3 regions of the Moorella sp. E306M genome follow, and region 3 is predicted to be linked to each of the others. Evidence: riboswitches for the same ligand, from Rfam matches in the RefSeq annotation. Region 3 holds a riboswitch; each other region holds the start of a gene.
The links. A riboswitch is a leader RNA that binds a small molecule or an ion and turns the genes downstream of it on or off. The one in region 3 is predicted to bind cyclic di-GMP.
Positions count from the first base shown of each region.

Region 1: linked by a shared signal. The riboswitch ahead of flgB (flagellar basal body rod protein FlgB) and the one ahead of FLZ89_RS00885 (hypothetical protein) in region 3 are both predicted to bind cyclic di-GMP.
Region 2: linked by a shared signal. The riboswitch ahead of FLZ89_RS02830 (hypothetical protein) and the one ahead of FLZ89_RS00885 (hypothetical protein) in region 3 are both predicted to bind cyclic di-GMP.

Region 1 covers NZ_BJKO01000001.1:291,121-295,515, forward strand. Annotated here, with positions in the region: gene fliF (flagellar basal-body MS-ring/collar protein FliF) at 1-463, opposite strand, end outside; gene fliE (flagellar hook-basal body complex protein FliE) at 642-953, opposite strand; gene flgC (flagellar basal body rod protein FlgC) at 1,292-1,717, opposite strand; gene flgB (flagellar basal body rod protein FlgB) at 1,720-2,118, opposite strand; cyclic di-GMP riboswitch class I at 2,280-2,415, opposite strand; gene FLZ89_RS01505 (Uma2 family endonuclease) at 2,699-3,268, shown strand; gene FLZ89_RS01510 (AbrB/MazE/SpoVT family DNA-binding domain-containing protein) at 3,309-3,512, opposite strand; gene flgN (flagellar export chaperone FlgN) at 3,554-4,042, opposite strand; gene fliS (flagellar export chaperone FliS) at 4,045-4,395, opposite strand, start outside.
Region 2 covers NZ_BJKO01000001.1:541,835-546,229, reverse strand. Annotated here, with positions in the region: gene garR (2-hydroxy-3-oxopropionate reductase) at 1-843, shown strand, start outside; gene FLZ89_RS02835 (FadR/GntR family transcriptional regulator) at 1,011-1,748, shown strand; cyclic di-GMP riboswitch class I at 1,974-2,061, shown strand; gene FLZ89_RS02830 (hypothetical protein) at 2,220-2,447, shown strand; tRNA gene FLZ89_RS02825 (tRNA-Gly) at 2,509-2,583, shown strand; gene tig (trigger factor) at 2,780-4,114, shown strand; gene clpP (ATP-dependent Clp endopeptidase proteolytic subunit ClpP) at 4,168-4,395, shown strand, end outside.
Region 3 covers NZ_BJKO01000001.1:177,855-182,249, reverse strand. Annotated here, with positions in the region: gene FLZ89_RS00900 (ABC transporter permease) at 1-283, shown strand, start outside; gene tatA (twin-arginine translocase TatA/TatE family subunit) at 343-519, shown strand; gene FLZ89_RS00890 (DUF1786 domain-containing protein) at 551-1,603, shown strand; cyclic di-GMP riboswitch class I at 2,033-2,119, shown strand; gene FLZ89_RS00885 (hypothetical protein) at 2,135-2,500, shown strand; gene FLZ89_RS00875 (chemotaxis protein CheW) at 2,938-3,384, shown strand; gene FLZ89_RS00870 (methyl-accepting chemotaxis protein) at 3,520-4,395, shown strand, end outside.

The DNA.
Region 1 (4,395 bases), 110 kb from region 3:
TGACCAGGTGCACCCTGGCGTCTTCCACTTCGTCCAGGGCAACGATGGTCCGCCGCAGCTCTTCCTGGAGGGCGCGCTGGTAATCTAGATTGCGCTCAAAATCGGTCATCCCCAGCTTGTTCTGGTCAAAGAGTTCAAACCCCTGGCCGCTGTTTAAAACCCCGGCACTGGCCAGGTCCAGGCGCAGCTGGTAGAGCTGGTCCTTGGGCACCAGGATGGTCGTCCCCTCGCCGGCCAGCCGGTAGGGCACCTTCATTTCTTTCAACTTTTCCACTACCGCCGCCGCATCACGCTGCTGCAAATTGGTAAACAGTGGTGCGTACTGGGGCTTCAGCAGCCACTGCAGCAAAAAGGCGCCACCCAGCAGAGCGGCTATACTGATGGCCAGGAGGGCCGAACGCCGCCCGGGAGTTAAACCCTGCCAGAAATTTTTTATCCTGTCCAGAATTTGTTTAAGCTTCATTTTGAGCTCCCGGAAGGCAATATTGCTTTGCTAACCATAATTAATATCACTACCAGGAAAAAATGCCTCCCCTGCACCTAACTTTCACCGCCTGCCGCACCGCCCCCTGCCGGTCCAGGGCAAGCAACTGCTCTCCCCTCAAGTGCCGCGCTGCTACCGACCCGGCTCAAGGACGGCACTAGAACTGCATGCGGGAGATTTCCTGGTAAGCCTCCACGACCTTATTGCGCACCTGCACGGCCAGCTGGAGGGAAAGGTTGGCCTGTTCCAGGGCCAGCATGACCTGGTGAACGTCCTCGATTTTACCGGCCAGGTACTCCTGGGTGAGGGCATCGGCCTGCTGCTGCAGGGTATTGATTTCCCCCAGTTTTTCCATCAGGATTTCTGCAAAAGACCCGGCTACGGCTCCTGTACCCTGGGGAACGGGCCGGGACTGCTGGCTCTCCTGAAGGGGAGCCGGCATTAAAAGGGATACAGGTGAATAGAGCATGTGCATTTTCCTCCTGAAAGTTATAACCCAGCTTCCTTCAGGCTGGAGGGTACAGCCTCCGGGCTCCGGTGGTTCTCAGCTAGCAAACTTAGCGCTCAGCCTTGCTCGGCGGCGGGGGTGGCTAAACTTTTGGCGTTTCAATCATGCATCACGGGGTGTGCTACTTCTTATTCCTAAGCCACGTTACGATCCCCATCCCGTTCACCGCCGCCTCGCTACGGCTTCGCTGAGTTTGCTGACGCCTCGAACCAAGTCGCCCTCCGCCTGTACCCTCCAGCCCCTTTTCCCAGCCATATATTTTCATACTTCATGGCTGGGGCGGCAGCCATACCATACCTCTAACGCCCGATCTCCAGGGCCTTCATGGTCATGGCCTTGGCCGCATTAAGGACGGTGACGTTGGCCTCATAGGCCCTGGTGGCGGTGATCATGTCCACCATTTCGTTAACGATATTGATATTGGGCAATGCCACATAACCGTCAGGGTCGGCATCCGGGTGCGACGGGTCGTATACCAGGCGGGGCGGCGTGTTATCCTCAACAATAGCCGCGACCTCCACTCCCCTGCCCGGAGCCTGGTCCGGCGACTGTCCCAGCGCTTCCCGCAGTTTCTCCGCAAAAACCGGCACCTGCCGCCGGTAGGGGCCGCCCCGGGGTGTCCTGGTGGTATTGATATTGGCTAGATTGTTGGCAATGAGATCCAGGCGCAGGCGCTCGGCCGTAAGGCCGGAAGCGCTGATAGCCAGGGCCGGCAATAATTCCACCCCTACCGCCTCCCTTCGTTAATCACATAGCGCAGCATGGCCAGCCGGCCGTTTAGCTGCTGGACGGCAAAGTTAAAGTTCAAGCTGTTCTGGGCCAGGTCGACCATCTCCCGGTCGATATCTACGTTATTGCCGTCCTGACGCATCGTGGTGCTGTTATCCTGATTAACCTCCGGGGTAAGATCCAGACTGGCTGACGGCAGATGATAGGGGTTCGTACGGTACAGGGTTAGACCCGGCTCCAGTCCCAGGGCCTGGCCGAGTTTCTCTTCAAAGGAGACATCATAGCGCTTGAAGCCCGGGGTATTGACGTTGGCGATGTTGTGGGCGATGACCCGCTGGCGTAAAGCCGCCGTGTCCAGGGCCTTTTCCAGGACATATAAAGCCGGCGTCATAAACATCCAGGTTTCCCCCTCTTTCCCGGAAAAACGATATTTTTCTCCAGCGGTTACCACTTTAGCATTTCTATGGGAATTTGGGTATCGGGCTTAAGGCCCAAATTAGTCTGGGACTTTAGTCCTAAAAGAAAAGCCCGTTTACCGGGCGTCTCAAAGGAACCGGGAACGGCGGCCTGGCAGTCATAGTCCTTCACCCCGGGGCTAGAAACAAGAAGCGTACAAGCCCTGCCCCGGAAGACACGGACCTTAGACCCATGGCTTTGCGCGCATCCCCTTTCGGAGAGCTTGCCCTTGACGCCCGGAGTAAGAAAATTTTACCGTTGTATTTTCGATATTTATTCAACACGATTTGCCAAATTCCTGCATGTCGGGAGAAAATCAACCAAAAAAATGAGCCGTTCCACCCCTCCGGGAACAGCTTCCTATTTTTCTTTCCTCTAAAGATTTCGCTTCCAACTGTGGTATAATATAGCCATCCCAACCGGCCTGGGATTCGGTATAGATACGACAATCATCCTGGAAAGGATATAGGGCTATAATATATAACATTAAGGGAAGGACAGAAGAAAGGGGGGTCTAAAGAATGGCGGCAGTCGAGGTTCCTCGCCGACGTTTTACTGTTGAGGAGTTTTACCAGATGGCCCGGGCAGGCATCCTGGGAGAAGACGACCGGGTAGAGCTGATCGAGGGGGAGATTATAGAGATGGTGCCGATAGGGACCAGGCACGCCGCGTGTGTCAGACGGCTGCTTCATATCTTTAGCACCAAAATAGGCGATAATGCCCTGGTAGACACCAACAACCCTTTACGCCTGGACCAACACTCGGAACCCCAGCCTGACTTGATGTTGCTTAAGGCCCGTGATGATTATTATGCTTCTTTCCACCCCCGGCCGGAGGACGTATTGTTGTTAGTCGAGGTGTCCGACACTTCGATGGCTTATGACCGCGAAGTAAAGGCAAACCTCTATGCAAAGGGTGGGGTTAAGGAAGTATGGCTGGTTAACCTGCAGGCGCAGCAGGTGACTGCCTATCGCCTGCCTTCGCCCTCCGGGTATAGAGAGGTTAAAGAATACGGGCGCGGCGACCATATTTCACCGCTGGCTTTCCCGGGGCTAAACATTCCCGTCCAGGATATTTTACCGGGAGATTAGCCCCGGGCTTTTACCGCTTTCCCCGCACCCGTTTCTTCATCTACTTGATTAAACTCATCCTCACCTGCTGGTGCCTTTCTTGCCGGCAGCTTTCCAGCTGCAGGCGCCGCAGGATTACCATATCCCCCTGCACTTCCACAGCCACGTGATCGCCCGTTTCCCATCCCAGCTGCTGCCGGATCTCTTTCGGGATAACTACCTGCCCCCGGCTTGATAGTTTTGTTATTTCAATCTGCTTGCTCATGGTCTTCCTTCTCCTGCCCCCGCTCGCTGCCCCTTCTTAACTCATAGCCGCCGGTCCAGACACCGGGGTACAGCGGTTTTATTTTCCCGTCTGTAGGCCCGGGCCATTTGCCGGGCTGTTTGTACCTGCTCCAATTCCAACTTAATCGCTGCCATAGCTTTTTGTATATTTTTTAGATTAGCTTCCTGCAAATGCCGGCATTCCTCCCAAAGGGATCGCACCTGCCGGGTAGCCCCGGCCAGCTCCTGGCGGGTTGCCTCTGGCAGGAACTCAATCTTTTCCCACTCCAGAGCTTCACACCCTGAAACTAATACCAGGAATTCTTCAAGCTGCCGGGTAGCCTGCCGCGCCCGGGTCAGCCTTTCCCTCCAGGAAGCGGCTTCTGCTATGAGATTATTTAATTCATCCCAGACGCCGGCTTGAATGGCTTGCTGTTGTTGCTCTAAGTTTTGCTGCCATACCTGCATCAGTTCTATTTCCTGATAATACGCCTGCAAAAGCCGCCTGGCCACTATTTCTATCTCGCTCATTATCAGCCCTGCCAGTTCATCCCAACTCTGGTGCGATAATCGTGGGACTGGTATTTTTTTGTCGCTTCTTCCCAGGTGTCGCGCAGCTGCTGTAACAGGTCGATTACTTCATTAATCATAGTTGCGCTCTTTTTTACGTTAGCCTGGACCAGGTGACGATACATGAAGTCGTAAAGCTTATAGAGGTTCTCTGCAATTTCTCCTACATCCCTGTTTAAGGTCGCCATCAGTTCGCTCAGGATATCCTGGGCCCGGCCCAGGCTATTGCTTACTCCGGCATAATCCTTTTTTTCCATAGCAACCAGCCCCTGGCGGCAAAAGCGCAAGGCTCCATCATAAAGCATCAGCACCAG
Region 2 (4,395 bases), 360 kb from region 3:
AGTAAAAACCTGCTGAAGGCTGGCTATGAGCTGGTCGTATATGATATTATTAAAGAAGCAGTAGACGATGTAGTGGCCGCCGGCGCGGAACCGGCCGGTTCCTGCCGGGAGGTGGGCGAACGCTGCGATAAGTTTATCACCATGCTGCCCAATTCCCCCCACGTCAAGGAGGCTGTCCTGGGGCCGAATGGTTTGCTTGAGGGTGCCCGGCCTGGTTCAATCCTTATTGATATGAGCTCCATTGACCCTATGGTTAGCAGGGAAATAGCCGGGAAGCTGGCTGAAAAGGGCGTGCGTATGCTGGATGCGCCGGTGAGCGGCGGCGAACCCAAGGCCATCGACGGAACTTTGTCGATAATGGTCGGAGGCAAACAGGAAGACTTTGATGAATGTTATAATATATTAAAGGCCATGGGATCTTCCGTGGTCCGCGTCGGTGACATCGGCGCCGGTAATGTGACCAAACTGGCGAACCAAATTATTGTCGCCCTGAACATTGCCGCCATGTCCGAGGCCCTGGTCCTGGCCACCAAAGCCGGCGTTGACCCGGAACTGGTCTACCAGGCCATCCGCGGCGGCCTGGCCGGGAGTACGGTCCTGGACGCCAAGGCGCCCCTGGTGCTGGCCGGTCAGTTTAAGCCCGGTTTCCGGATTAACTTGCATATTAAAGACCTGGCCAATGCCATGGCTGCCGGGCATGAGGTGGGAGTTCCCCTGCCGCTAACCTCTGTTGTTATGGAAATTCTGCAAGCCTTAAAGGTTGATGGCTTGGGTGACGCCGACCACGGAGCCATCATTCGCTTTTACGAAAAACTGGCACAAGTTGAGGCAAGAAAGCATTAGTGGTCCCCCTTTGCGAGGTCCAGGCTGCCTGTAAGCCGCCTGGACCTTTATGCCAAAAACTTGAAAGGGCATGATGTGGAGAATGATCCGAACTTGAGCGGTGCCAGAGGGGCAATAGGACAGCGAGGTCTTAGTGGAAACATTTTGGTATAGGTGCGTGAATAACCATGAAAGACGGGCTAATCATCCGCAAGAAGAAAATGTATGAAGAAGTGGTGGAACGCATTACCCGGTTGATTAAGAGCGGGGAGTATAAAGTGGGGGACCGCTTGCCGCCCGTTCAAGAATTGAGCGAAATGTTCGGTGTCGGTACCCCCACTTTAAGGGAAGGCCTCTCTGTCCTGGCCTCCAGCGGCATCCTGGAGATAAGGCACGGTAATGGCATTTATGTCAAGCGCTTTCCCTTGGAACCAGAGGACCTGATGGCCAAATTAAACGAGGTAGAATACCAGCAGTTGCTCTCCTGGGTTGAGTTTCGCCGGGCGCTGGAAGCCGAGGCTGCTGCCCTGGCCGCCGAAAGGAGCGACGAGGCGGATTTAGAGGCCATGGAAGCGGCAGAAATAAGGCTGGAAGAGGAGATAACCAGGGGAGAAATCACCATCGAACCTGACTACCAGTTTCACAACAGCATAGCTTTAGCCACCAAGAATCCTATATTTATCCAGACTTCTACCACTATAGAGCATATTATTCGGCAGTATTTTCATTTGAGTTTACGCTACGGCAGGACCTTGCCCTGGCACCGGGAATTGGTGGTGACTGAACACCGGAAAATATTGGAGAACATCCGCAAGAGACGACCGCGAGAAGCGCGCAATGCCATGCTGGAGCACCTCGACAACGTCTCCGGACGGGTGAAGCTTTTGGAGAGCCTGGCCGGGGGTAAGCAAATTGATGATCGTTAAGATGCGTTACTTAATCAAACCGGAGTATAAATTTAATTCATTTTTAAAGAGGGCTTAATACAATTATAACCCTGGCGTGCTATTATAAAAGCGAGCAAAGCCCTCTGACCTCCTTTTTAATATATACCCTACCACACCCGGATTGCCCGGGTTGTTTTTTTATTGCCCCAAAAAGTGGTATATTTTGCAGGAAAAAAAGCATTAATGTCGAATAGCGTAAAGGGTTACCGCTAAAGGCAAACCCCACCGAAAGGGGGGGACGCAAAGCCATGGGTCTAAGGCTTTTACGAGCTAAGATCGCCAGGCTGCCGGTACTTTGATGCTGCTGCAATTTTTAAGCATGAAGACAGGGGCGGCCTTTGGCGATGAGGCTGTCCTTTATTTTTTGTCTTCCATGAGGGTTGCTTCGCGCATGTGATCATTGCCGGGAAGGGGTAAAATTAATGAATAAAACCATAGGGTTATTGTCCGATGGCCTGCCGGGATAAACTCGTTAACCAGGAAGTACTGGAAGCCCTCCTGGACGATTACCTGCGCCGTAAGACTTTGCCGGCAACCTATAAAAACTATCTTTTGAGGTTAATCGAAGGCCAGGTTAACATACTCGTTCACAATCTTTTACAAATGGTTGATGGCGAGGGCGTTAATGAACCTGGCCGCTGCGTTAAATTGTCACAGCCCGGTGGGCAGAAAACTTGACAGAACCGGAGCTATCTGTTAATATATCGCTACGGAAAGCGTGGTAGTGCCTGAATAACGGGCGGAAGTAGCTCAGCGGTAGAGCATCGCCTTGCCAAGGCGAGGGTCGCGGGTTCAAATCCCGTCTTCCGCTCCATATTTTTGGCTTGGGGGGACCTCGGATCGGGTTTTTACCTGTCCGAGGTGTTATTCTACTAGCTTGTTTTTTAGTAGGCGCGGCAGGAAAAGGTAGACAAAGCGGCGAAATAAAATTGCTGATAGTATTTTATGCTAAATGGATGGTCATAATGAATGGCGTCCAGTAGTCGGGAGCAGGGAGGAGCAAGTAGGTAATGAAGGCTACCGTCGAGAAGTTAGATAAGCATCAGGTACTTCTGGAAATTGAAGTTGAAGCACCCAGGGTACAGAAAGCCCTGGATCAAGCTTACCGCCGCCTGGTAAAGCGGGTAAACATCCCGGGTTTCAGGAAAGGCAAGGCACCGCGTTTTATCCTGGAACGGTATATCGGCAAAGAGCCTATCTATAATGAGGCGGTAGAAATTGTTATTCCACCGGCCTATAAAGAAGCAGTAGCCGAGCACCAGCTGGAACCCATCGATCACCCTGAAGTGGAAATAGTCAAGGTGGAAGAGGGCGAGCCTTTAATCTTCAAGGCCAGAGTAGAAGTCAAGCCGGAAGTCCACCTCGGCACCTACAAAGGCTTGGAAGTGGAACGGCCGGAAGTAAAAGTTAGCGAGGAGGATATCGACGCCTATCTGAAAAGCTTACAGGAGCGTTATGCTACCATCAAGAACATCGAAGATGAACCGGCGGCTGCGGGGGATATTGTCGTCATTGATTTTAAAGGGACGGTAGAAGGCCAGCCTTATCCAGGTTTAGAAGGAAATAATTATCATCTGGAATTGGGGTCGGGTACCTTTGTCCCCGGCTTTGAGGAACAACTGGTAGGTGCCCGTCTAAACGAGGAACGTACCGTTACCGTTACCTTCCCTGCCGACTACCACAAAGAAGACCTGGCGGGCAAGGAAGCCGTCTTCCAGGTTGCCATCCGGGGCATTAAACGAAAAGAGCTGGCCCCTCTGGATGATGAATTTGCCAAAGACGTCAGCGAGTGCGAGACTCTAGCCGAACTGCGCCAGGATATCCGCCGCCGGCTGGAAGAGAGACAGCGGCAAGAGATTGACGCTGCCGTAAGGCAAGCTGTAGTGGCCAAGGCCGTAGCGGCAGCCACGGTGGATTTACCGGAAATCATGGTTAAACGGCGGATCGAATCCCGGCTCAGGGAACTGGAACGCAACCTGCATGCCAGGAAAATAACCCTGGGGGAGTTCTTAAATAATACTGGTAAGACTATGGATGATTTAGAGAAAGAATTCCAGCCCGGGGCGGAAAGGGATGTAAAGACCGAACTGGTGCTGGAAGCCATTGCCAAGGCCGAAAATATTGCGGCCACGGAAGAAGACATTGAGGCGGAAATTGAGAAGATGGCCAGGATCTTCCGCCAGGATGCAGCCGAAGTACGGAAGAATCTGGGCGACTTGTCCCTCCTGAAATACGATATAATGATTAAAAAGACCATAGATTTTCTGGTCGAGCACAGTGTGGCCGTACCTCCCCGGGAAGGCGGAGAAGGGGAGACAGGAGAAACTGCTGCGACGGAAGGCTAAAAGGAGTAGAAGCGGTTGTGGAAGGAATTTTTACCATGGAGGTGGGGTAAGGAGTGTCAATCCTGGTACCGGTAGTAGTTGAGCAGACCAACAGGGGCGAGCGGGCCTACGACATTTATTCCCGCTTGCTGAAAGACCGGATTATCTTCCTGGGAAGCGCCATTGACGATCATGTAGCCAATCTGGTGATTGCCCAGATGCTATTCCTGGAGGCAGAAGATCCCGATAAAGATATCCACCTGTATATCAACAGTCCTGGTGGTTCCATCTCAGCCGGGATG
Region 3 (4,395 bases):
GGGCCTGGTACCCAAGATTGATACCTTCAGCTACTTTTTTACCCTGATTATTACCCCTATGTTTCTTTTTGCCGGGGTTTTCTTTCCCCTGGATGCCCTGCCGTTAATCGTCCAGCGTCTGGCCTGGCTGATCCCCCTTTACCATGTGGTGGAGCTGGTACGGCCCCTGGTCCTGGGGCAGTTAAGTCCGGAACTCCTGGTCCATGTAGCCTGGCTGGTAGTTTTTATTGCCATCTTTTTCTACCCGCCCCTTTACCTCTTGCGTCGGCGTTTAACGGGCTAGCAGGTTGTCCCGGAAGGGAGAATATGTTATCCTGGGTATAAGGTTAAAAAAGGGGGGCAATAACCATCGTAACCCTCGGCACTTTATTTAGCCCTTACGCATGGATACTCATTATCCTGGCGGCGATAATCATCTTTGGTCCCAAAAGGTTGCCGGAACTCGGTCGCGGCCTGGGCCGAACCATCAACGAATTTAAAAAAGGCCTCAAGGCTGACGACAATCCGGAGAAGAAATAGGGCATCCCATCCCCTGTACGGAGGTGGCAAAATGCTAAGCCGGCCTTTACTGGCCATAGACATCGGCGGCGGCACCCAGGATATCCTGCTCTACCGTCCGGACCAGCCCCTGGAAAACTGCGTCCAGCTCATTTTACCCTCGCCAACAGTAATCTGCGGCCGGCAGGTGGAGGCAGCCACAGCCGCCCGCCGGGACGTCTTCCTTACCGGTTACCTTATGGGTGGTGGAGCCCTGGTAGGAGCTTTGCGCCGCCACCTGGCTGCCGGTTTAAAAGTCTATGCTACGGCCGCGGCAGCGCGGACGGTTTATGACGACCTGGATAGGGTGCGGCAACTGGGCATTGAAATAACTGAGGGACCGCCCGGGGATGCAGTAACCATTAAGACGGGCGATGTTGATCTTGATACCCTGGCCGGTAGCCTGGCTCCCTATGGCGTCAGCCTTCCAGCGGAAGTGGCCATAGCCGTCCTGGATCACGGCGAGGCGCCGAAAGGCACGAGCGACCGCCTCTTTCGTTTCCAGCACTGGCAGCGCTTTGTTGCCAGCGGTGGTAGACTGGCAGACCTTCTTTATCGGGAGCCGCCGCGTTATCTAACCCGGATGCAGGCCGTACAGGAGCAGGTACCGGGGGCCTGGCTCATGGACACCGGCGCGGCCGCCCTGTGGGGTGCCCTGTGCGATGCCAGGGTAGCGGCCCATAGCAAGGAAGGGTTGATCGTTGTCAATTGCGGCAACCAGCACACCATTGGGGTTCTCCTCCAGGAGCAGCGGGTATGGGGCCTGTTTGAGCATCATACCAGCTGTTTAAGCGGCCACAAGCTGGCTAGTTTTGTTGAAAAGTTGAGGGCCGGGGAGCTTACCAATGAGGAAATCTTTAATGACGGCGGCCACGGATGTTATATTGATCCCGGTTACCGGCCGGGTGGGGGCTTCCGTTTCGTTGCCGTAACGGGTCCGCAGCGCCGGCTGACCATACACCAGGATTATTATTGGGCCGCTCCTTATGGTGACATGATGCTCAGCGGTTGCTTCGGCCTAGTGGCCGCGGTGGCCGGTGACACCCAAGGTCGTGTAAAATTTTAAGTAGGTAACAAAGAGCCCTTACCGGACCGTATCAAGCAGCCACTCTGCGCAAACAAGGTGTTCACCATAATTTCAATTAGGCCGGGATTCCAGTTAAGAAAATTCACTGACAGGCAGGGGCGGTAAGCTTTTAAGAGGTTTTTTAAGGAAACCTGCAGGAAAATAGAGTAACATGTCGAATAAAATATCTCTAGTACCAATTTTTTGGAGAAGGGTTGTCCAAATGAGAGGGTTTACCAACGTCAAAAGTAAAATAATTCCAATATGGGGGGGGGGGGGGGGTACAATTACCATAACCGCCTATTATTGGAAATAGACTTTCTCTATCTCCTCTATCTATCTCGCCTTCTTTTATACTGCCTCGCCCGAGGTAAAATTATTCTTCTTTTCCAAATTTCTCCAAACAGCGAACTTACTATCCCTTAGTATCCTAGTTCAAGGCAAACATACCGAAAGGCAGGAACGCAAAGCCATGGGTCTAGCCTCTTTAATGAGTATGCTAGCCAGGCTACAGTATGCCTTTATCTTTTATTGGCAATATATTCCTTTTCCGGTAGTAGTAAGGAAAAAATCCTGAAGGCCAATTACTGCTGTGAAGGCGAAATACATAAGTATGGTGGCAATCCAGGCAAACCCTTCCACCAGAATTTGGACTTGTTAAAGGGGGAGCAAAGTATGGTTGATGGCCCATTAACCGAGGAAGAAATTAACGAGCTGTTAGTCGCGGCCGAAGAACTAATGGCCAAAATTAAGGAGGGCAAAGTTCTAGCGCTCACTGAGCTACCTCTATCGGAAGAAGTCGGTAATAACGGTTCAATGGAGGAAAAAGAGATTGATTGTTATCCCAATAAGCGGCGGGGGCGCAAAGCTGTTGGGTCTACAGACGTTAAGCCATGATTGTTCAAACAGCGAGTTAAGAACTAGCGAAATCTAAACATAAGCTAGAACTTAAAAACTTCAAAGGAAGATCAATGTAATGCACGCTGGCATGATTCTTGCAACCAACCAACCAACCAACCAACCAACCAACCAACCAACCAACCAACCAACCAACCAACCAACCAACCAACCAACCAACCAACCAATATTAGTTGCTAATAGCATTAATAAGCTTATCAACTTTATAATCTGCTTAACAGTCTGCATTGCTGATACAGGCTCAGACGAGAAAACAACTGTTTCTTGCCCGAGCCTTGTTTTATGTAAACTAAAAAGCAGAGAAAGGAGGAAGTCGAGTTACTTGAGTAGCCAATTGGAGGGGACGGGGAGGTGCGCAGCAGGTCTGGAGAAAGCAAAGCGCGACGCTTAGCCTCTAAAGAAAGGAGAAAGGGTGCATGGCCAGGAAGCTGGTAGTCTTCGACCTGGCGGGTGAGCTTTACGGCCTGGACATATTCGATGTCCGGGAGATAGTCAAGGATACGCTCGTCACTCGAATACCGCAAACGCCTGAATTTGTAGAAGGCGTCGTCAACCTGAGAGGAAAGATAATACCGGTAATCGATCTGAGGAAACGCTTCGGTTTTGCAAAGGGGGAAAAGACGAAAGATGCCAGGATAATCATTGTAGACATAGCGGGGCAGGAAGCGGGGTTGGTTGTTGATTCCGTCAAAGAAGTGGCGGCAGTTGATGAAACCACTATTGAGACTACGCCCGATGTCACGACGGTAAACGCCGCCTTTGTGGAGGGTCTGGCCAAGAAGGACGATAAGATTATCATCATAATTAAACTGGAACTGCTCCTTGAAGTCGACGAGAAAGAAATGCTGGAGCGTATGCAATAGGGAGATGATAACCGAAGATTATGTCGGCTTTAGGATGATCCGTGGCGCCGCGCGTTCAGGCCAGCGCCGCTATCGAAGAAGCCATGAAAATGACGCGTATTCTATTACTTAATGTATATTGGGAGGAGATAGAGAATGTCTCTGAAAAGCATAAGAAGCAAGATTATGGCACTGACACTGATAGCTATACTAGCAACAGTACTAGTTCAATTGATTATTGCCAACGTTTCGCTGGCAAATCTTACCTTTAAGTCTCGATCAATAGTACAACAACACGTATTAAATGAAATAAAGAGTGGCCTCAAAAACACAGTCGATTCCATGGTATCCTCCTTAACCGATATGTATAAAAGTAATGCCGGCACTATACCGGAAGCTCAGCTTATTGAGCTTATAAGAAAAACGCTGGATGCCAGCAGGTATGGCGAAGCTGGATACTTTTTTGCTTACCGATATGATGGTATAAGGGTAGTGGCGCCGGAAAACAAGTCACAGGAAGGCCAGAACCTTTGGGACCTAACGGATAAATCCGGCAAGAAAGTGGTTCAGGAATTCATCAGAGTGGCCCAGAACGGCGGGGGATTTGTGTCTTACATTTGGCTCAACCCTAAGACTAACAAGGAAGAGGAAAAAATTTCTTATATAGCCCCTCTTAAACTTGGCAACTTCGAGTTAGCGGTCGGGACGGGCACTTATTTATCCATGGTAGAGGTTGCCCAAAATGATGTGGCCCGGGAGATTGCCCAGTCCAGAAAGGCCCTTTCCGGTTCTTTGGTTATTATCAGTATTATTGTTTTATTGATTTTGGCCGTAATTACTTATTTCTTTACTCGAACCATCACTACACCACTAATCCTGGCGGTCGACGACCTGGGGCTTATAGCCAACGGCGACTTCACCCGGCCGGTGCCTGAAAAATACCTACGCATGAAGGATGAGATAGGAAAGCTCGCCCGGGCCGTCGACCGTCTGCAGGCCAACCTCAGACCGCTGCTTTCGGGCCTTAGAGAC